One region of the Citrobacter braakii genome, then DNA from elsewhere that is predicted to be linked to it. Evidence: predicted binding sites of a transcription regulator. Region 1 holds the regulator's gene; each other region holds the start of a gene.
The links. The regulator CRP, encoded in region 1, controls carbon source genes, mostly activating them, when cyclic AMP is high. The targets are predictions, from matches to a motif close to ATGTGANNNNNNTCACAT.
Positions count from the first base shown of each region.

Region 2: a site for CRP is predicted at 1,793-1,810, ahead of GFC06_RS13770 (arabinose ABC transporter substrate-binding protein). Genes of this name have one in related genera too.
Region 3: a site for CRP is predicted at 3,215-3,232, ahead of GFC06_RS12265 (mannitol dehydrogenase family protein). Genes of this name have one in related genera too.
Region 4: a site for CRP is predicted at 4,165-4,182, ahead of hpt (hypoxanthine phosphoribosyltransferase). Genes of this name have one in related genera too.

Region 1 covers NZ_CP045771.1:1,368,487-1,373,756, forward strand. The annotation lists gene GFC06_RS06265 (YccS/YhfK family putative transporter) at 1-545, opposite strand, end outside; gene crp (cAMP-activated global transcriptional regulator CRP) at 597-1,229, opposite strand; gene GFC06_RS06275 (OsmC family protein) at 1,538-1,945, shown strand; gene GFC06_RS06280 (phosphoribulokinase) at 2,039-2,908, opposite strand; gene GFC06_RS06285 (YheU family protein) at 2,962-3,180, opposite strand; partial or broken gene GFC06_RS06290 (hydrolase) at 3,177-4,245, opposite strand; gene GFC06_RS06295 (ABC transporter ATP-binding protein) at 4,350-5,270, opposite strand, start outside.
Region 2 covers NZ_CP045771.1:2,952,645-2,957,914, forward strand. The annotation lists gene GFC06_RS13760 (non-heme ferritin-like protein) at 25-528, opposite strand; gene GFC06_RS13765 (DJ-1/PfpI family protein) at 1,082-1,639, shown strand; gene GFC06_RS13770 (arabinose ABC transporter substrate-binding protein) at 1,955-2,944, shown strand; gene araG (arabinose ABC transporter ATP-binding protein AraG) at 3,060-4,574, shown strand; gene araH (L-arabinose ABC transporter permease AraH) at 4,589-5,270, shown strand, end outside.
Region 3 covers NZ_CP045771.1:2,654,830-2,660,099, reverse strand. The annotation lists gene torC (pentaheme c-type cytochrome TorC) at 1-245, opposite strand, end outside; gene pdxR (MocR-like pyridoxine biosynthesis transcription factor PdxR) at 411-1,883, shown strand; gene uxuA (mannonate dehydratase) at 1,929-3,119, opposite strand; gene GFC06_RS12265 (mannitol dehydrogenase family protein) at 3,322-4,788, shown strand; gene GFC06_RS12260 (CobW family GTP-binding protein) at 4,908-5,270, shown strand, end outside.
Region 4 covers NZ_CP045771.1:73,646-78,915, forward strand. The annotation lists gene GFC06_RS00325 (polysaccharide deacetylase family protein) at 1-340, opposite strand, end outside; gene GFC06_RS00330 (PTS sugar transporter subunit IIA) at 402-842, opposite strand; gene GFC06_RS00335 (ABC transporter permease) at 946-1,716, opposite strand; gene GFC06_RS00340 (ABC transporter ATP-binding protein) at 1,713-2,639, opposite strand; gene can (carbonate dehydratase) at 2,741-3,430, shown strand; gene hpt (hypoxanthine phosphoribosyltransferase) at 3,501-4,037, opposite strand; gene GFC06_RS00355 (glucose/quinate/shikimate family membrane-bound PQQ-dependent dehydrogenase) at 4,241-5,270, shown strand, end outside.

The DNA of each region.
Region 1 (5,270 bases):
AGGCTGTACTTGGCCTCACAGTAATCGGCTAATTCACGGTACAACAAGCTGAGCGATTCACGGAGCGGCTGCTCGCGCCACATCCAGAACCAGAACCAGTTGAACAGGCCGTACCATAACGTGCCCAGCGCATAGATCAGCAACGGTTCCCAGACGGGCATGTTCCCGACCAGGCTTAGCGTGAAAATCGCGGCGATAAGTGAGGCCGGTAACAGTCGGGCATGCAGAGGGCTTAGCTCGGCGGTTACGCCAAGAATCAGCGTCAGTCCGGTGAGGATAAGCGGCAGCGGTATGGCCTGTGCCAGCAGCAACTGCATGATCAGACTGCAACCGGCAAACAAAGACGCGCCAATAGCTAAACGTTTGAAAAAGCGCTTATGCGGGGTATCAAGACCAGCAATGTTGCAGCAGGCAGGGACCAGGGAGAAGAGGAGTCCCAGATGAAGCTGACCGATGATCAGACCAACAGCCACAGGTAAACATAGCACCAGCGTCTGCCGTAGTGCGTAGTTGATCTCTGGGTGGTATATCAGTCTTCGCCACATCGGTGTAAACAAAAGTGGCGCATCACTGAGTAACGCGCCACTTCGATGGGGTTAACGGGTGCCGTAGACGACGATGGTCTTACCGTGTGCGGAGATCAGGTTTTGATCTTCCAGCATCTTCAGAATACGACCAACGGTCTCACGGGAGCAGCCAACGATCTGGCCGATTTCCTGACGGGTGATTTTAATCTGCATGCCGTCCGGGTGGGTCATCGCATCAGGCTGTTTCGCCAGATTCAGCAGAGTCTGCGCGATACGACCCGTTACGTCGAGGAAGGCAAGGTTGCCGACTTTTTCAGACGTGACCTGCAGGCGACGAGCCATCTGTGAAGACAGGCGCATCAGAATATCCGGGTTGACCTGGATTAATTGGCGAAATTTTTTGTAGGAAATTTCAGCGACTTCACATGCGGTTTTGGCACGTACCCAAGCGCTACGTTCCTGACCTTCTTCGAAGAGGCCTAATTCACCAATAAAATCGCCCTGATTCAGATAAGAAAGGATCATTTCTTTCCCTTCTTCATCTTTGATCAGCACTGCCACTGAGCCTTTAACGATGTAATACAACGTTTCCGCTTTTTCACCCTGGTGAATCAGCGTGCTCTTCGATGGGTACTTATGAATATGGCAATGAGACAAGAACCATTCGAGAGTCGGGTCTGTTTGCGGTTTGCCAAGCACCATGCGCGGTTATCCTCTGTTATAAGCTGTCTCCAGAGCCAGAAAACGACGCTGCCTCTGGGTTTGCAAAAATATGCTTCCCGCTACCTGGGAAAGGGGCTGTCAAAAATTAACTGCAGCCTGTAATGTGATGTCCTCTGCATACATGCAGTACGTCAATGTATTACTGTAGCATCCTGACTGTTTTAGCATAGCTTTCGCCGTGTGTCTCCTGGTGTCTCGCTTCAGCATGACGCAGGTCGCCTTCCGTTGCGAGAATTGTTATGTACGCGTAATCTGTCAGGAAAATTGAAACATTGGAGTTACGAAATATGCAAGCGCGTGTAAAGTGGGTTGAGGGGTTAACCTTCCTCGGTGAGTCCGCCTCTGGTCACCAAATTTTGATGGACGGTAACTCCGGTGATAAAGCGCCGAGCCCGATGGAAATGGTATTAATGGCTGCGGGCGGTTGCAGCGCAATTGATGTGGTTTCGATCCTGCAAAAAGGTCGTCAGGATGTGACCAACTGCGAAGTGAAACTGACCTCAGAGCGTCGTGATGAAGCGCCGCGCCTGTTTACCCACATCAACCTGCATTTCATCGTAACGGGTAACGATCTGAAAGATGCGTCCGTTTCGCGCGCAGTCGATCTCTCTGCGGAAAAATATTGCTCCGTGGCGCTGATGCTGGAAAAGGCGGTGAACATTACCCACTCCTATGAAGTGGTTGCTGCTTCGTGATGTCATGCCTGATGGCGTTTCACTTATCAGGCCTACAGGATATAAACGCGTAGGCCGGATAAGGCATCAGCCGCCATCCGGCAAAATAACACCTTACTCTATCTTTTTGCCTTCCATCAGTCGCTGGACCAGCGGCAGCATAATCAATTCCATCGCCAGACCCATTTTCCCGCCCGGAACAACCAACGTATTGATATGGGAAATGAATGATCCCTGCAGCATGGCCAGTAGCCACGGGAAGTCGATCCCTTCCAGGTTCCGAAAATGAATCACGACAAAGCTTTCATCCAGGGATGGAATACTTTTGGCGGCAAAGGGGTTGGAGGTATCAACGGTCGGTACGCGCTGGAAGTTAATATGCGTACGGGAAAACTGCGGCGTAATGTAATTGATGTAATCGTCCATTGAGCGCACCACTGAGTCCATCACCGCTTCGCGCGAGTGTCCCCGCTCGCTGGTATCGCGGGTCAGCTTCTGAATCCATTCCAGGTTCACGATCGGCACTACGCCAACCAGCAGATCGACATGCCGGGCCACGTTTTGCTGTGGGGTTACGACGCCGCCGTGCAGTCCTTCATAGAACAGTACATCCGTCGGTTCAGGCAGCGGCTGCCAGGGCGTAAATGTACCCGGAACCTGATTCCACGGTACGGCCTCATCGTAGGTGTGCAGATATTTTCGCGACTGACCTTTGCCCGTCTGGCCGTATTCGATGAAGGTTTGCTCCAGCAAACCGAAGTCATTAGCTTCGGGGCCGAAATAGCTGATATGCCGCCCGGCATCGCGCGCTTTGCGAATCGCCATGTCCATTTCCGGACGGGTATAACGATGAAAACTGTCACCTTCCACCTCGGCGGCGCGCAGATTTAACTGCGCGAAAATTTTACGAAACGCGAGGCTGGTGGTGGTGGTCCCCGCGCCGCTGGACCCTGTTACCGCAATCACCGGATGTTTGGCAGACATAACAACTCCATGAATAGGTTGAATTTTTATTATAGTCGGCCGTCGGCTACGGATTACTCGTGAATCTGCTTCCTCGGCATAATGTTGACCGTTTCATGCAGTTCGGACCATACCAGCACGGCTTCACCAGATTGGAGTTGGCGTTTGACGTCGGCGACTTTTTGTTCGAGCGAGCGTTCATGTTCACCATAATCGGTGCCTTCGCGCAAGACAAAGCTTTCAATCAGATTGTCCAGCGCGTCCGGGGAGATGTCTTGCCAGGGGATGATCATGATGATGCCTCCAGATACGTTGTCAGCCAGTCCGGGATTCTGGATTCCAGCCACATCTCAGGACGGCGCACCGTACCGCCAATGAATCCGACGTGGCCGCCGTGTTCCGTCAGTTGATACTCTACCTGTGAGGGCAGATTTTCCGGTTTAGGGATCACGTGATGATCCATAAACGGATCGTCCTTGGCATGGATAATCAGCGTGGGTTTGGCGATCTGGTTGAGCAACGGCATAGCGCTACACTGACGGTAATAGTCTATAGCATCGGCGAAACCGTGGATTTTTGCGGTGATCAGATCGTCAAAATCGCGAATGCGACGCAGAGATTTCAACTGGCCCAGACTCACCGGCAGCGAGCCTGGATATGCCTCTAGCTTGCGCGAGGCATTGGCTTTCAACAGGTTTAGCAGGTAGCGCTGATAGACCCGGGAGAATCCCTTGTCCATATGGTAACTACAGGCTTCCAGCACGAAAGGCGCGGAAACGATAACCGCGGCATCAATTGGAATCTCAGTACCTTCTTTTGCCAGCAGGCAGGCCAGCATGTTTCCACCGAGCGAATAGCCTACCGCCGCGGTCGGCACGCGACCGAACTCACGTGCCAGCCAGTGTAAAAACCAGGTGCCATCTTCTGTTTCACCGGAGTGATAAATACGGTTCAGACGATTGGGTTCGCCGCTGCAGCCGCGAAAATGCATCACCACGCCCAGCCAGCCGCGCTTTTGCGCTGCTTCAATCAGGCCATGTGCGTACGGGCTGTTCAGACTGCCTTCCAGACCGTGAAAAACCACCAGGCGCGGTTTGTGTTTCGCCTGTTGCGGATCTTCACTCCATGCCAGATCGACAAAATCACCGTCGGGCAATTCCAGACGCTGCCAGTGGGCGTCGAACTTCACCTTGCGGCGAATTAAACGCGGCAGCATCGTCTGCAGATGGCGGTTACTGATACCGCGCATCGGGCGGAATTCTCGCGAATCGTCGGTAGGTGGAGTTATTTCTGTGGACGTGATTTCAACCATAACACCAGAGCAATTAATAATCGGAAAGAATAACTATACCGCGCACAGCGCGTGCGGGTTAGCCAATATGTGATTTTGTCGCGAGTCAGTCAGCAGGCAATCATCGGCTATAGTGCCGGATGGCGGCTTCGCCTTATCCGGCACTCATGATTACTCGGCCAGCATCTGCTCAAGCTGTTCCTGAGCCTCCAGCCAGGCCATTTCGCACTCTTCCAGTCCGGATTTCGCACTGGCCTGCTGCTGCAAGCATGCCGTGAGTTCGGCTTTGCGGCTTTGGTCGTACAGCTCGCTATCGCCGAGTTTTTCTTCCGCCTGTGCCAGCTGTGCGTGCAGTTTCTCCATCTCTTTTTCCAGACGGGTAATCTCTTTACGTAGCGGTTGCGTCAGGGTGCGTAGTTCAGCTTCGCGACGCTTCTGGTCTTTACGTGCCTGGGCGCTGTTAACGCTCTCTTTTGCCGGTTCGTCGCTCTGGTTTTCCTGTTTTTGCACATCGCTCAGCCACTGCTGATAATCCTCAAGATCGCCATCAAACGGCTCGACTTTCTTGTCGTGCACCAGATAGAGGTCATCGGTAGTGGAGCGAATCAGGTGACGGTCGTGCGAGACCACAACCAGCGCGCCTTCGAAATCGATCAGCGCTTCGGTCAGCGCCTGACGCATATCCAAATCCAGGTGGTTGGTCGGTTCATCAAGCAGCAGCAGGTTCGGGCGCTGCCAGACGATCAATGCCAGCACCAGACGCGCTTTTTCACCACCGGAGAAGCGGCGAGTCTCTTCGCTGACTTTATCGCCCTGGAAGCCGAATCCGCCGAGGTAGTCTCGCAGTTTCTGCTCCAGCTCCTGCGGCGCCATGCGCGCCAGGTGCTGAATAGGTGATTCATTGGCGCGTAAAAACTCCAGCTGGTGCTGTGCGAAGTAACCCAGCTTGATGCCTTTTGCCAGGCCAATCTCGCCGCTGATGGGGGCCAGTTCGCCGGCCAGCAGCTTAATCAACGTAGATTTACCCGCGCCGTTGCGTCCGAGCAGGCCGATGCGAGACCCCGGTACCAGATTCAGTTTGATCGAATCGAG
Region 2 (5,270 bases), 1.6 Mb from region 1:
CATTAACGCGATGAAAACTGAAGATTAGTGATGCTGGTAGTCAACGACGTTGAGCAAGTGCTTATCGGTTTGCGCCATGCACAACCCCGCGCGTTTGGCGCTGCGGACTTCATCAAGAATCGTCTGTAACAGCACGCCATCCTGCTGCTGCTCTTTTTCCAGGTCGTGAAGAAAATCAATGGTTGGCGCATCGTTTAATGCTTCAGCTTCATTGGTTAAACGCGAGAGTTTACTCGAACGCTGTTGATATTCATCCAACGTTTTCTGAAACAATTCTTCAAGGGAACTCAGTTCATCACCCGGCACATCCATGGCCTTGACGATGGGATTAGCCCCAGCACTTTTCATAAAATTGAACATACGCATCATTTGAGTCACGTTACCTTGCGCCTGCGTGCGTAGAAACGTGGCTGTACCTGTCAGGCTATGCTCGTAGCACCATTCGCTGAGATGCAGGTAAAGATTCGAGGCGTAGAACTCGAGATTCATTTGTGTATTGAGTTTATGAACAATTCCAACTGCAGCCATATCAATATCCTTATTTCCAGAAAGGGGGATGTACGTTACTCACGCCAGTACAGCGGGCTGCCGCTGCACTTCACCTCTACGTACAATTAAAACTGTTAGCAGAATAAATCCGTTCCGCCGGTCCTTTAGTGATCACGAATTATATTCGCTCCGATCGAGATTCAGCATAACGCTTGCCCTGGTATAAGAAAATCCTTAAATCTGCGTATTTATGTTTTTTTACATATTGTCATAACAGTATTCATGCTTCTGCTGTTTTGGCATATAGGTGACATGAATGTAAGGGGTTGAAATTTATGTCATTAAATGGTTTTCATGATAATGAAATGGTGTTTCATATCACAAAATTAAATTCCACAATAAGGTATTGTCTGGCATCTGATGATTATCTGCCCAAGTTGAAAGGCAATTTCACGATCGGGATGGATTAGTACAAATTATCTGATGGCTAATTTTTTGCGCCAGATCAGTTTTAATCAAATTGAGAAATTTAACAGTCTGCACTGGTCATCATTAATTGTTTCGTTTATGTGGATTAAGCAAGGAGTTACATATGAAGAAGGTTGCGGTGCTGCTGGCACCCGGTTTTGAAGAGGCGGAGGCGATTGTTACCCTGGATATTCTGCGTCGCCTGAATATCGAAGTCGAAACCCTGGCCTGCGCAGAGTCACGTGCGGTGGTGAGTTATCATGACGTACCGATGGTGATGGATAGCACGCTGGCCGCGCGCCAGACATATCTCTACGATGCCGTCGTATTGCCAGGCGGGCCGCAGGGCAGCGTTAATCTTGCCGCCAGTGAGGCGGTCATCCAGTTTGTATCTCGTCATGATCAGGCAGGAAAGCTCATTTGCCCGGTATGTTCTGCGGCCGCGCGCGTGTTGGGCGGCAACGGTCTGCTGAAGGGGCGTCGCTATGTTTGCTCAGGAGATCTGTGGCAAAACGTCACGGACGGGGAATATATCGATGCGCCGGTTGTTGAAGATGGCAATCTGATTAGCGGCAAAGGATTAGGGCATATTTTCGATTTTGCATTGACGCTTGCGGCGCGCCTGTTGGGAGATGACATTCCGGTTCGCGATCACGCTGACCACATTTATTACCGATGGTAATCATGTTCCCGAATGCTTCGGTATTCGGGAACAAGGATTCGTTGGCTGATGTTATGGATTAATTTGCTATCCCTCTTTTTTCCCGTCGACAAAACCGCGTTTTTTTATGTCATTTCCCGCTGAATTTATGTACGCAATTACTGTAATTCTGTGGTGTGATGCCGCTCTCTTATGGAGAATCAATTTCCCGCTAAAACTACTCTCAGCACTGGCATTGATCTTCTCACTAAAAGGTAATGCCTTGTTTTACGTCCGAATTACAAAAAATCGTCTGATTTTACCCTACATAAAAGAACGTTAAAGCTGGAGTTAACCATGCACAAATTCACTAAAGCGCTGGCTGCCATCGGTCTGGCTGCCATTATGTCACAATCCGCTATCGCTGAATCCATGAAGCTCGGTTTCCTGGTCAAACAACCGGAAGAACCGTGGTTCCAGACTGAATGGAAATTTGCCGATAAAGCCGGTAAAGACCTTGGCTTTGAGGTGATTAAAATTGCCGTCCCGGATGGTGAGAAGACCCTTAACGCCATCGACAGCCTGGCTGCAAGTGGCGCAAAAGGGTTTGTGATTTGTACGCCGGACCCCAAACTCGGGCCTGCCATTATGGCCAAGGCGCGTGGCTACGATATGAAAGTCATTGCCGTCGACGACCAGTTTGCTAACGCCAAAGGTAAGCCGATGGATACCGTGCCGCTGGTGATGATGGCTGCAACCAAAATTGGTGAGCGCCAGGGCCAGGAGCTGTATAAGGAGATGCAAAAGCGCGGTTGGGATGTGAAATCCACAGCGGTAATGGCCATTACCGCGAATGAACTCGATACCGCGCGTCGCCGTACATCGGGTTCAATGGAAGCGCTTAAAGCCGCAGGCTTCCCGGAAAAACAGATCTACCAGGTCCCCACAAAATCGAATGACATCCCCGGGGCATTCGATGCCGCTAACTCCATGCTGGTTCAGCACCCTGAAGTCAAACACTGGCTGATTGTCGGCATGAACGACAACACCGTGCTGGGCGGCGTACGTGCGACCGAAGGGCAGGGCTTCAAAGCGCCGAATGTGATTGGTATCGGCATCAACGGCGTTGATGCCGTGAGCGAACTCTCCAAAGGCGAAGCGACCGGGTTCTACGGTTCACTCCTGCCAAGCCCGGACGTTCACGGCTACAAATCAAGTGAGATGCTCTACAACTGGGTAACGAAAGGTGCAGAGCCACCGGCGTTTACTGAAGTGACGGATGTGGTGCTGATTACCCGCGATAACTTTAAAGAAGAACTGGCGAAGAAAGGCTTAGGCGGTAAATAACACAAATGCCGGATGCGACGCCAACGCGTCTTATCCGGCCTACAAATTGCGTACTCAGTAGGCCGGATAAGGCAAAGCCGCTATCCGGCATAAAGATCTGACTCACGGAGACGTTATGCAACAGTCTACCCCGTATCTCTCATTTCGCGGCATTGGCAAAACGTTCCCCGGCGTTAAAGCGCTCACGGATATCAGTTTCGACTGCTATGCCGGTCAGGTGCATGCGCTGATGGGCGAAAATGGCGCCGGGAAATCAACACTATTAAAAATTCTCAGCGGCAACTATGCGCCAACGACGGGATCTTTGGCGATCCGTGGACAAGAGATTTCGTTTGCGGACACCAATGCCGCGCTGAACGCCGGTGTTGCCATTATTTACCAGGAGCTGCATCTCGTCCCGGAAATGACCGTTGCCGAGAATATTTATTTAGGGCAGATGCCGCACAAAGGCGGGATTGTGAACCGCTCGCTGCTGAACTATGAAGCAGGTCTCCAGCTCAAGCATCTGGGCATGGATATCGATCCCGATACGCCGTTGAAATACCTCTCCATTGGTCAATGGCAGATGGTGGAGATTGCGAAAGCGCTGGCGCGCAACGCCAAAATTATCGCGTTTGATGAACCGACCAGCTCCCTTTCAGCGCGCGAGATTGAGAATCTGTTTCGCGTCATCCGTGAGCTACGCAACGAAGGGCGCATCATTCTGTACGTTTCGCACCGTATGGAGGAGATCTTTGCCCTTAGCGATGCCATCACCGTGTTTAAAGATGGTCATTACGTCAAAACGTTCACGGATATGCAGCAGGTCGATCACGACGCGCTGGTGCAGGCGATGGTCGGGCGCGACCTCGGTGATATTTATGGCTGGAAATCCAGACCTTATGGTGCAGAGCGCCTGCGTTTGCATGACGTCAAAGCCCCTGGCGTGCGTACCCCGATCAGTTTATCGGTGCGCAGTGGTGAAATTGTCGGATTGTTTGGACTGGTGGGCGCCGGACGTAGCGAATTAATGAAAGGTCTGTTTGGCGGCACGCGTATCACGGCAGGCCAGGTGTTTATCGATGAACAGCCTATTGATATCCGTAAACCGAGCCACGCCATTGAAGCGGGGATGATGCTGTGCCCGGAAGATCGCAAGGCTGAAGGGATCATTCCGGTCCATTCGGTGCGTAACAACATCAACATCAGTGCCCGTCGTAAACATGTTCTGGGCGGATGCGTGATCAACAACGGCTGGGAAGAGACCAATGCCGATCACCATATTCGCTCACTCAATATTAAAACGCCGGGCGCGGAGCAACTGATTATGAACCTCTCCGGCGGTAATCAACAGAAGGCTATTCTCGGCCGTTGGTTATCGGAAGAGATGAAAGTGATTTTGCTGGACGAACCTACACGCGGTATTGATGTGGGCGCCAAGCATGAAATTTATAACGTGATTTATGCCCTCGCGGCGCGCGGCGTGGCCGTGCTGTTTGCTTCCAGCGATCTGCCAGAAGTGCTCGGTGTCGCCGACCGTATCGTGGTGATGAGAGAAGGCGAAATTGCCGGTGAGTTACTTCATGAACAGGCGGATGAGCGCCAGGCGTTAAGCCTTGCTATGCCAAAAGTTAGCCAGGCTGTAGCCTGAATAAGGAGAGAATGATGTCTTCCGTTTCAACATCGGGTTCAGGTGCTGCAAAGTCGGCGCTAAATCTTGGTCGCATTTGGGATCAATACGGGATGCTGGTCGTGTTCGCCGCGCTGTTCCTGGTTTGTTCCCTCTTTGTGCCTAACTTTGCCTCTTTCATCAACATGAAGGGGCTGGGGCTGGCGGTATCGATGTCGGGTATGGTCGCGTGTGGGATGCTGTTTTGCCTGGCATCCGGTGACTTCGACCTGTCCGTTGCCTCCGTGATTGCCTGCGCCGGGGTCACTACAGCCGTGGTCATTAATATGACCGAAAGCCTGTGGATTGGCGTGGCTGCCGGGCTACTGCTCGGTATTCTATGTGGTCTGGTGAATGGATTCGTGATTGCGCGGCTGAAAATTAACGCCCTGATCACGACCCTTGCGACGATGCAGATTGTGCGTGGTCTGGCCTACATTATTTCCGACGGTAAGGCGGTAGGGATTGAAGACGAGCGCTTCTTCACTCTCGGCTACGCCAACTGGTTTGGTCTGCCGGCACCTATCTGGATCACGGTCGTCTGTTTCATCGTTTTTGGCTTGCTGCTCAATAAAACCACGTTTGGTCGTAACACGCTGGCCATTGGGGGGAATGAAGAGGCGGCACGTCTGGCTGGGGTTCCGGTCGTTCGTACCAAAATTATTATCTTTATTCTGT
Region 3 (5,270 bases), 1.3 Mb from region 1:
ACCAGCGTTGGGACGATGCCTGGCGGAATATGACAATCCTTACACTCCGCACGCACACCTGAAGCATTGCGAAAATGCATGCTGGTTTTATACTCCTCGCCAGATATGCGCATCGAGTGACACGATAAACAAAACTCGGTAGAACTGGTGTAATGAACGCCTTGCCACGTTCCCCAAATAGCCAGGGCCATTGCTACCGCCCCGGCGAATGCGCACCATAGTGCGTTTTTTCTTATCCACGACATGCTTGCCTCCATTTTTTTAATAGCGACACGCTAAGGGATAATAAAAATCAAAAATAGAGACAGCGAAGGCAGATTATAGGAACAGCATCCACTCTATGAGGTTCGTCAAATAGTAAAGAGCAGAAGTCCGTAATATAATCACCATCTATAAATAAGGAATTTATCATGCTCAAACTGACTCTCGATAGAGAAAGCCGGACTCCGCTGCAGTTGCAGATATTTCAATTTTATTTACAGGCCATTCAGCGGGGTGATTTGCTGTGTGGAGATAAACTCCCCTCTATTCGCGAGCAGGCTCAGGCATTGAACAGTGCCAAAATAACGGTAGTGATGGCCTATGATAAGCTGATGGCGGCTGGATTAATTAAGAGCCGACACGGCATTGGCTATGAGGTGATATTCACCACGCCTGTACGTGTAACCCCAGCGCATGTGTCCGTACCCCAGGGCTCTCCGCCAGTAACACCAAAAGCGGCCGGGGTCTCTACCGATGTTTACGCAGAGCCTGGGCGGGAGTGCTACTGCCGGATGGGCGTCCCCGATCCCAATGCTTTTCCCTGGGCAAGCTGGCGAAAATGGAATAACGCGCCAAGCGTACTTAAAGAGCAATTGTTTACCCGATATCATTCATCAAATGGATTATTTTCACTGCGTGAGCAACTAGCCAGGTACCTTAATTTATCTCGCGGCATTAATACCCGGGCGGAGAATATCATCATTACCAATGGGATTCAGGAAGGATTGTCGCTGCTCAGTCAAATATTTATTGTTCATCATGCCGTCAGTCAGCAAAAAAAGTGCCACGTTGTGGCCGAATCCCCTTGCTATTCTGGCGCATGGCATCTGTTTAATTATTACGGTGCAGACATTACGTCAATTGCTGTAGATAACCACGGGCTGCAAACAGATAAATTACCCGAATATGAAACCCAGCTTTGCTATGTGACTCCGGCTCACCAGTATCCAATGGGAAGCGTCCTTTCGCTGGAGCGCCGTCAGTCATTATTGACGTGGGCGCAGCGCGTCGGCGCTTATATCCTTGAAGACGACTACGATGCTGTTTTTACCTATGGCGAGAACCCCCTTCCTGCCCTGAAAGCTATGGATTATCACAACCGGGTTATCTACATGGGGACATTTTCCAAAACGCTGGGGCCGGGAACGCGTCTTGGCTATCTCATTTGTCCTGATGAACTGCTCCCGGCAGTAAAGAATATGAAAGCGCTCAACAACAACGGCAGTCAGTGGCTATTGCAGCAATTTTTAGCCGAATTAATGCAAAATCAGGTGTTTTATTCGCACATCAGCAAGCTGGCCTGCAACTATGCGGCGCGCCTCAATCTGTTACGTGATGGCCTTTCTGTTCTGTTTCCGTCAGGGAAAATCGCTGGCGCAACGGCGGGTCTGCACCTCTCGTTACGCGTTGACAGACACCCAGATATGATAGCCAGGCTGCAACAGCGCTGCCTGCTGGCAGGGATCCGCTTTGACACTCTGCCAGATATTGAAAATGGCTCAGGAGCCGCATGGCGTAGGGAGAATAGCGATGCTGTTATGTTTTTCGGGTTTGGCGGATTGCAGATACAGCAGATCAAAAAGGTGCTGTCGGTACTGGAGCAGGCGCTAGCGCAGCCTTGATGAATTTCAGGGATCGCGCCTGCGGCACAATCCCTGTTGTTAACCTTACAGCAGATCGCGGAACTGCGTTTGTTTTAACGCCAGCTCAACGCCGCGAACTTCCGCCAGCCCTTTCAGGCGACCAATCGCGGAGTAGCCTGGGTTGGTTTTCTTGTGCAGGTCGTCAAGCATCTGGTGTCCGTGATCCGGACGCATCGGGATAGGACGCAAATCGCCCGCCTTTTTACGGCGCTGTTCTTCGCTCAGGATGGCAGCAACCACCGATACCATATCCACATCGCCTTGCAGGTGCGCACCTTCGTGGAAGGTTTTCGGGTTATCTTCACGGCAGGTGGAGCGCAAATGCGTGAAGTGGATTCGATCGCCAAAGGTTTCGATCATTTTCACCAGATCGTTATCGGCGCGCACGCCGTAGGAACCGGTGCACATGGTGAAACCGTTATTGATGCTGTCGACGGTTTCTTTCAGCCACTGCATATCTTCGATAGTCGAAACAATGCGCGGCAGGCCGAGGATCGGACGCGGCGGATCGTCAGGGTGGACAGCCAGACGCACGCCGACTTCTTCCGCCACAGGCACAATCGCCCGCAGGAATACCGCCATATTATCGCGCAGATCGTCTTTGCTGATGCCGTCATATTCAGCGAGGCGCGCACGGAACTGATCCAGCGTATAGCCCTCTTCCGCACCGGGCAGGCCGGCAATGATATTGCGGGTCAGCTTTTCGATATCGGCATCGCTCATAGCATTGAAGTAATTCAGCGCCTGGCGTTGTTCTTCTGCGGTGTAATCCGCTGCGGCGTCTGGGCGCTGAAGAATATGCAGTTCGAAGGCTGCAAAAGCAATCTGGTCAAAACGTAGCGCTTTGGAGCCGTCCGGCAACTGATATTCGAGATCGGTACGCGTCCAGTCGAGGATCGGCATGAAGTTATAGCACACGGTATCGATGCCGCAGGTCGCCAGATTACGGATACTCTGCTGATAATTGGCAATCCACGTTTGGTACTGGCCTGAACGCGTTTTGATATCTTCGTGGACAGGAATACTTTCCACCACCGACCAGGTCAGCCCTTTTTCAGCCAGAATAGCCTGACGCTGTTGAATCTCTTCTACCGGCCACACTTCACCGTTGGGAATGTGGTGCAAGGCGGTCACAACACCCGTTGCGCCAGCCTGACGCACATCATCAAGCGATACCGGATCGTTAGGTCCGTACCAACGCCAGGTTTGTTCCATTGTTTCACCTCACAAGTTGTTATACCAAATTAAACTACCTGAATGACGACTACCATACAGCCATCCCGGAGATGTTCAACAGATGGCCTATCATTGATTGATCCAGCTCACATTCCCCGGATAAATGAGGCACACCAATTCAATTTGCTGTCATATAACTTTATACTGCCATTGTTAATTAATGGTTAATCAGGTGTATTTAATGAAAACTATTGCCTCAGCGCCACTGGCGGAAAATGTCATGATGCCGCAGTACGACCGCCAACAATTAAAAACGCGGATTGTACATTTTGGTTTCGGTGCTTTTCACCGCGCCCATCAGGCGTTATTAACCGACAGGGTGCTGAATGCGCAGGGCGGAGACTGGGGAATTTGCGAGATCAGTCTGTTCAGTGGCGATCGGCTGATGCGTCAGCTTCGCGAACAGGATCATTTATTTACCGTGTTAGAAAAAGGGGCTAACGGCAACCAGCCTATTGTTATCGGTGCCGTTAACGAATGCCTGAACGCCACGCTGGATTCGCTGGCGGCCATTATTGAAAAATTCTGCGAGCCTCAGGTCGCGATTGTCTCGTTAACCATCACGGAAAAAGGCTACTGCATCGATCCGGCGACGGGTTCGTTAGATCTCTCTAATGCGCGTATTATTCACGATCTGCAGACACCGGCTGAACCGCACTCCGCCCCCGGTATTATCGTAGAAGCGCTGCACCGCCGACGTGAACGTGGGCTGCAGCCGTTTACCGTCCTTTCCTGCGATAACATCCCGGACAATGGTCATGTGGTAAAAAATGCCGTACTGGGGATGGCGGAAAAACGCTCTCCTGAGCTGGCGCACTGGATCCAGGAACACGTCAGTTTCCCGGGTACTATGGTGGATCGGATTGTTCCCGCCGCCACCGAAGAGTCGCTGGCTGAAATCGCCCACGAGCTTGGCATTGCCGATCCTTGCGCAATCAGCTGCGAGCCGTTTATTCAGTGGGTGATTGAAGACAACTTTGTATGTGGTCGTCCGCTATGGGAAACCGCGGGTGTCCAGATGGTTGAAAACGTCTTGCCGTGGGAACAAATGAAACTGCGGATGCTGAACGGCAGCCATTCGTTTCTCGCTTATCTCGGCTATCTGGCCGGATTCCAGCACATCAGCGACTGTATGCAGGATAGCGCATTTCGTGAAGCCGCTTACCGGCTGATGCTCACCGAACAGGCCCCCACGCTGCAAATTACCGATGTTGATTTAAACCAGTATGCCTTAAGCCTGCTGGACCGCTTTGCCAATCCGGCGCTGAAACACAAAACCTGGCAAATCGCGATGGATGGTAGCCAGAAATTACCCCAGCGAATGCTGGAAGGGATCCGCGTGCATTTAGCACGTCAAAGCGAGTGGCCGCTGTTGGCGCTCGGCATCGCAGGCTGGATGCGCTACGTGAGCGGTGTGGATGATTCAGGCGCTACGATTGATATTCGTGACCCGCTCAGTGAGAAAATTGCCGCTCTGGTGGCACAGAGCACTGAATCAGAACGCGTCAGCGCCCTGCTTTCGCTGCATGAGATTTTCGCCGCCGATCTCGTACAGAATCCGCAGTTTGTCGCGGCCATTCAACAGGCCTGGCAACGTATTACCCAATACGGTGCGCATCAGGCTGTCATTGAAACGTTAAAAAATTAACGATTTCTGCCATTAAACAGGACGAAGCACGTCTTCGTCCCCTCCCCCCTTCTCTTTTTCCCCATTTTTCGCCAGGATTGTTAAATGCCATTACGGTAATTTATGATTCTGGAGTAATTGTGACTAAAACCAATCTCATCACTGGTTTTCTCGGCAGTGGCAAAACCACCTCTATTCTTCATCTATTGGCGAACAAGGATCCCGCAGAGAAGTGGGCCGTGCTGGTCAATGAGTTTGGTGAAGTAGGTATTGATGGCGCCCTGTTAGCCGACAGCGGCGCATTGCTAAAAGAGATCCCCGGCGGCTGTATGTGCTGCGTTAACGGTCTACCGATGCAGGTTGGCCTCAATACGCTGCTGCGTCAGGGAAAACCCGATCGATTGCTGATTGAACCTACTGGCCTCGGACACCCTAAACAAATTCTGGATTTACTCACCGCACCGGTTTACGAACCGTGGATCGATCTGCGCGCGACCCTCTGT
Region 4 (5,270 bases), 1.3 Mb from region 1:
AAACCGGCGTATCTTTCCAGGTGATCAGGCTTTGGTTGCTGAGAGGTTTATTGAGATCGCCCAGACCATCATCGACTTTCTGCCGCCCCTGCACAGGCTCCAGATGCCCCTTATCAATAAACCCGGTACCAAAACCAAAGGTAAATTCGTAATAGTCTGCCGCAATTGGCTCAATGGCGAGGATCTGCCCGGCGCGAATATTTCCTACCGTCACCATCTTGTTGCCAATCTGCGCCCACACGGCGGCTGCTTCGGTGGTTTGCATGTAGCGAGCAGGCAAAGCCGCAGCTATGCTGCCAGAAAACAGGAGCAATAAAACAAGCAGAACGCGCATCACCATATGAGATAACCGAGGCGAGAAACCCCGGCTATTGTAGCAAAAGCGCCATCAATACCAATGATTAATACTCATACAAATCATGCTTCAACACGAAGGGGGGATTTTTCTGTTGTTGATGCCAGAGGCTAGAGACTTCGGGCCCGCCAAGCGCAACGATGCTATCACGAAACGCAGAACTGCTCATCGATTCCCGCGACGAAAGCATTCGCTCAAGCAATGGATAACTGATACCTGAAATCACTTCACACTGGGGATGTTTATGGCTCATTAACGAAGCCACGCGGTAAGGCGCGGCCCCGGCCATATCCGTCAGGAATATCACACCCTCGCCAGAGTCTGTAGCATGCAGGGCATGACACATCATGCGGCTTAGCATATTCGAGCTAAGCCCACGCCAAAAACTCACCGCCTGGCATTGAACCAACGGGCCGTACTTTTTCTCCAGACGATGCAGCATATCCTGTGCCTTATCATCATGACAGGTAATTACCCAACCTAGCATTGCCTACCTCCTTAGCAGGCAAGTAGTTTATCAGGGTGATAAATCCGTAATGGTGATAAGCATCAAAAGTCTTCCTCTCCCGGGTAAGGAGAGGAAGAAAGACTTAGCTGCGCAGGCCGCGTCCGCGCTGAATCAGGTACCAGCACAGCAAATAAAATGCTGCGATAAACACCACCAGCACGCCAAAGGTGGTGACCAGCGGAACATCGTGGATCCCCAGGAAGCCGTAACGGAAACCGCTAATCATGTAGACAATCGGGTTCAGATGGGACAGTCCCTGCCAGAATGGCGGCAGCAGCGTTAACGAATAGAAAACGCCGCCCAGATAGGTCAGCGGAGTCAGCACGAAGGTTGGGATCAGGCTGATATCGTCAAAGGTTTTAGCGAAAACCGCGTTCAACAGACCGGCCAGCGAAAACAGCACCGCTGTTAACACCAGCGTAAGCGCCACAAAGACCCAGGAATGCACCTGGAACGGCACGAAGAACAGCGAAATCGCTGTTACCAGGATCCCTACGCACAGGCCACGCGCCACGCCGCCGCCAACAAAACCGGCGATGATCACGTGCGTCGGTACCGGAGCGACCAGTAGCTCTTCAATGTTGCGTTGAAACTTGGCGCTGAAGAATGACGATGCCACGTTGGCGTACGAGTTGGTAATTACCGCCATCATAATCAGCCCTGGCACGATAAACTGCATGTAGCTAAAACCATGCATTTCGCCGATTCGCGAGCCGATCAGGTTACCAAAGATTATAAAATAGAGCGTCATAGTAATGACGGGAGGAACCAGAGTCTGGACCCAGATACGCATAAAGCGGTGGATCTCTTTCGCCCAGATGCTTTTCAGCGCAACCCAATAAAGCTGCATCATGCGCGATCTCCTTGTTTTTCATGCACCAGAGAAACAAACAGTTCTTCCAGTCGGTTCGCTTTGTTTCGCATACTCAATACCTGAATGCCCTGGGCGCTCAGCTGTGAGAACACGCTGTTGACCCCCTGTTCACGCAGGACTTCCACTTCCAGCGTGGAGGTATCCACCAGCCGGTATTGATAGCCCTCCAGTTTTGGCAGCGGGCTTTTCGGCGCCAGATCGAGAATAAAAGTCTCGGATTTCAGCTTAGAGAGCAGGCTCTTCATCGAGGTGTTTTCCACCAGCTCGCCGTGCTGAATAATACCGATGTTGCGACACAGCATTTCCGCTTCTTCGAGATAGTGAGTGGTCAGAATAATCGTGGTGCCTTTGTCGTTTAAATCCTTTAAAAAACCCCACATTGAACGACGCAGCTCAATGTCGACCCCCGCCGTCGGTTCATCAAGGATGAGTAATTTAGGCTCGTGCATTAGTGCGCGGGCAATCATCAGACGGCGTTTCATCCCGCCGGAGAGCATGCGCGCGCGCTCATTACGTTTTTCCCATAAATCGAGCTGCTTTAAATATAATTCGCTGCGTTTGACCGCCTCTTTATACTCAACGCCGTAATAACCCGCCTGGTTGACTACGATCTGCTGCACGGTTTCAAACGGGTTAAAGTTAAACTCCTGCGGTACCAGACCAAGCTGGCGTTTCGCATTAACGGTATCTTTTTCAAGATCGTATCCGAAGACGCTCACCCGCCCAGAGGTTTTATTCACCAGCGAGCTGATTATCCCGATGGTGGTGGACTTGCCTGCGCCATTCGGTCCCAAAAGCGCATAAAAATCCCCCGCTTCGACTTGCAAATCTATTCCGCGTAACGCCTGAACGCCACCGGGATAGGTTTTTTTAAGTTGTTGAAGTTCCAGAGCAATGGTCATGGTTTTTTACTTACCTTACATTCTAATGCTTGATATTTGGTTTTAATAAATCAGGAGTTAACCTATATTAGCGCAACGCAATTCAATTGGTTACAGCCTCCATGAAAGACATAGATACACTCATCAGCAACAACGCGCTATGGTCAAAGATGCTGGTAGAAGAGGATCCCGGATTTTTTGAAACGCTGACTCACGCACAAAATCCGCGCTTTTTATGGATTGGATGTTCCGACAGTCGCGTTCCCGCAGAACGTTTAACCGGTCTTGAGCCGGGTGAATTATTTGTTCACCGTAATGTTGCCAATCTGGTTATTCACACCGACCTGAACTGTCTCTCAGTGGTTCAGTATGCGGTGGATGTGCTGGAAGTGGAACATATTATTATTTGCGGCCACTATGGATGTGGTGGCGTACAGGCGGCTATTGAAAATAAAGAACAGGGGCTGATTGATAACTGGTTACTGCATATTCGCGATATCTGGTTTAAACACAGTTCACTGCTGGGCGAAATGCCGCAGGAACGTCGCATTGACACCCTGTGCGAACTGAATGTAATGGAGCAGGTCTACAACTTGGGCCACTCAACCATCATGCGTTCAGCCTGGAAGCGCGGTCAGAAAGTTACCATTCACGGCTGGGCTTACGGTATTCATGATGGCCTGCTGCGCGATCTGGACGTCACCGCCACCAGTCGCGAGACGCTGGAGCAGCGCTATCGCCAGGGGCTGTCTAACCTCAGCCAGAAACATACCAATCACAAGCAGATACCAACAAGCGGCAGCGACGCTTAAGTCGCTTTTCGGCCTGCGGGGAAGTATCGTGCAGGCCGAATAAGCAAAGCGCCATCAGGCGCTCCCGACATTACTCGTCCAGCAGCACCACTTTGCCAACGTACGGCAGATGGCGATAACGCTGGGCATAGTCAATGCCATAGCCGACAACAAACTCATCTGGGATAGAGAATCCGATAAACTCAACCGGAACATCCACTTCACGACGGGTAGGTTTGTCCAGCAGCGTACAAATAGCCAGGGATTTCGGCTCGCGCAGGCTCAGAATCTCGCGCACTTTTGACAACGTGTTACCGGAGTCGATGATGTCTTCGACAATCAGCACGTCCTTGCCACGAATGTCTTCATCCAGGTCTTTCAGGATTTTAACATCGCGCGTGGTGGACATTCCGCTGCCATAGCTGGAAGCAGTCATGAAATCGACTTCGTGGGAGACATGCACTTCACGGCACAGGTCGGCCATAAACATAAATGAGCCGCGTAACAGACCAACCAGCACCATATCGCTGCCGCTGTCCTTGTAACGTTCGTTAATCTGACGTCCCAGTTCAGCAATACGCGCTTTGATCTCCGCTTCCGGGATCATGACTTCAACAGTATGTTTCATATCTCTAACCATATGATTTAAAAACAAATCACTCAATGCTAACTTTTAATAAGCCAGCATCTAAGCGCAAGGCACGCAGTATACCAGCAAAAGCATTCATACGCGGCATCTGTTGATAAAGTTCATAATGTGACGTTTATCACGCGTTTTAGCTCCTATAATTAACTGCTATTAAAGAAATAACACCTGTGATGGTATTTTTTATGGCAAATAACAACGTACGTTCTCAACGGCTTATCGTGACCCTGAGCGCCCTGTTTGCGGCACTTTGTGGACTATATCTCCTGATTGGTGGAGGCTGGCTGGTCGCCATCGGTGGCTCCTGGTATTACCCGATCGCGGGCCTTGCCATGCTCGGTGTGGCTCTCCTGCTGTGGCGCAGTAACCGTTCCGCCCTTTGGCTGTATGCCGCCCTGCTTCTCGCCACCATGATTTGGGGCGTCTGGGAAGTCGGCTTTGATTTCTGGGCGCTGACGCCGCGTAGCGACATCCTGGTCTTCTTTGGTATCTGGCTTATCCTGCCTTTCGTCTGGCATCGCCTGATTATCCCTTCCAGTGGCGCAGTAGCGGCGCTGGTGGTGGCCCTGCTGATTAGCGGCGGTATCCTGACCTGGGCTGGCTTCAACGATCCACAAGAGGTTCACGGCACGCTGAGTGCAGATACCTCTCAGGCCGATGCAATCTCAGCGGTTGCCGACGAGGATTGGCCGGCTTACGGTCGCAATCAGGAAGGTCAACGCTACTCACCGTTAAAACAAATTAACGCTGACAACGTTCATCAGTTGAAAGAAGCCTGGGTATTTCGTACCGGGGATTTAAAACAACCCAACGATCCCGGTGAAATCACCAATGAAGTCACGCCAATAAAAGTGGGGGATACTCTTTATCTGTGTACCGCCCACCAGCGGCTGTTCGCCCTGGATGCGGCCAGCGGGAAAGAGAAGTGGCATTTCGATCCCCAACTCAATACCAATACCAGCTTCCAGCACGTAACCTGTCGCGGCGTTTCTTATCATGAAGCCAGACCGGATACAGCTTCTGCAGAGGTGATGGCCGACTGTCCGCGCCGCATCCTTTTGCCGGTCAATGATGGTCGACTGTTTGCCTTGAATGCCGAGACCGGCAAGCTGTGCGAAACCTTCGCCAATAAAGGTATTTTAAATCTGCAGACCAATATGCCGGATACCTCACCGGGCCTGTACGAACCAACGTCTCCCCCGATAATCACCGATA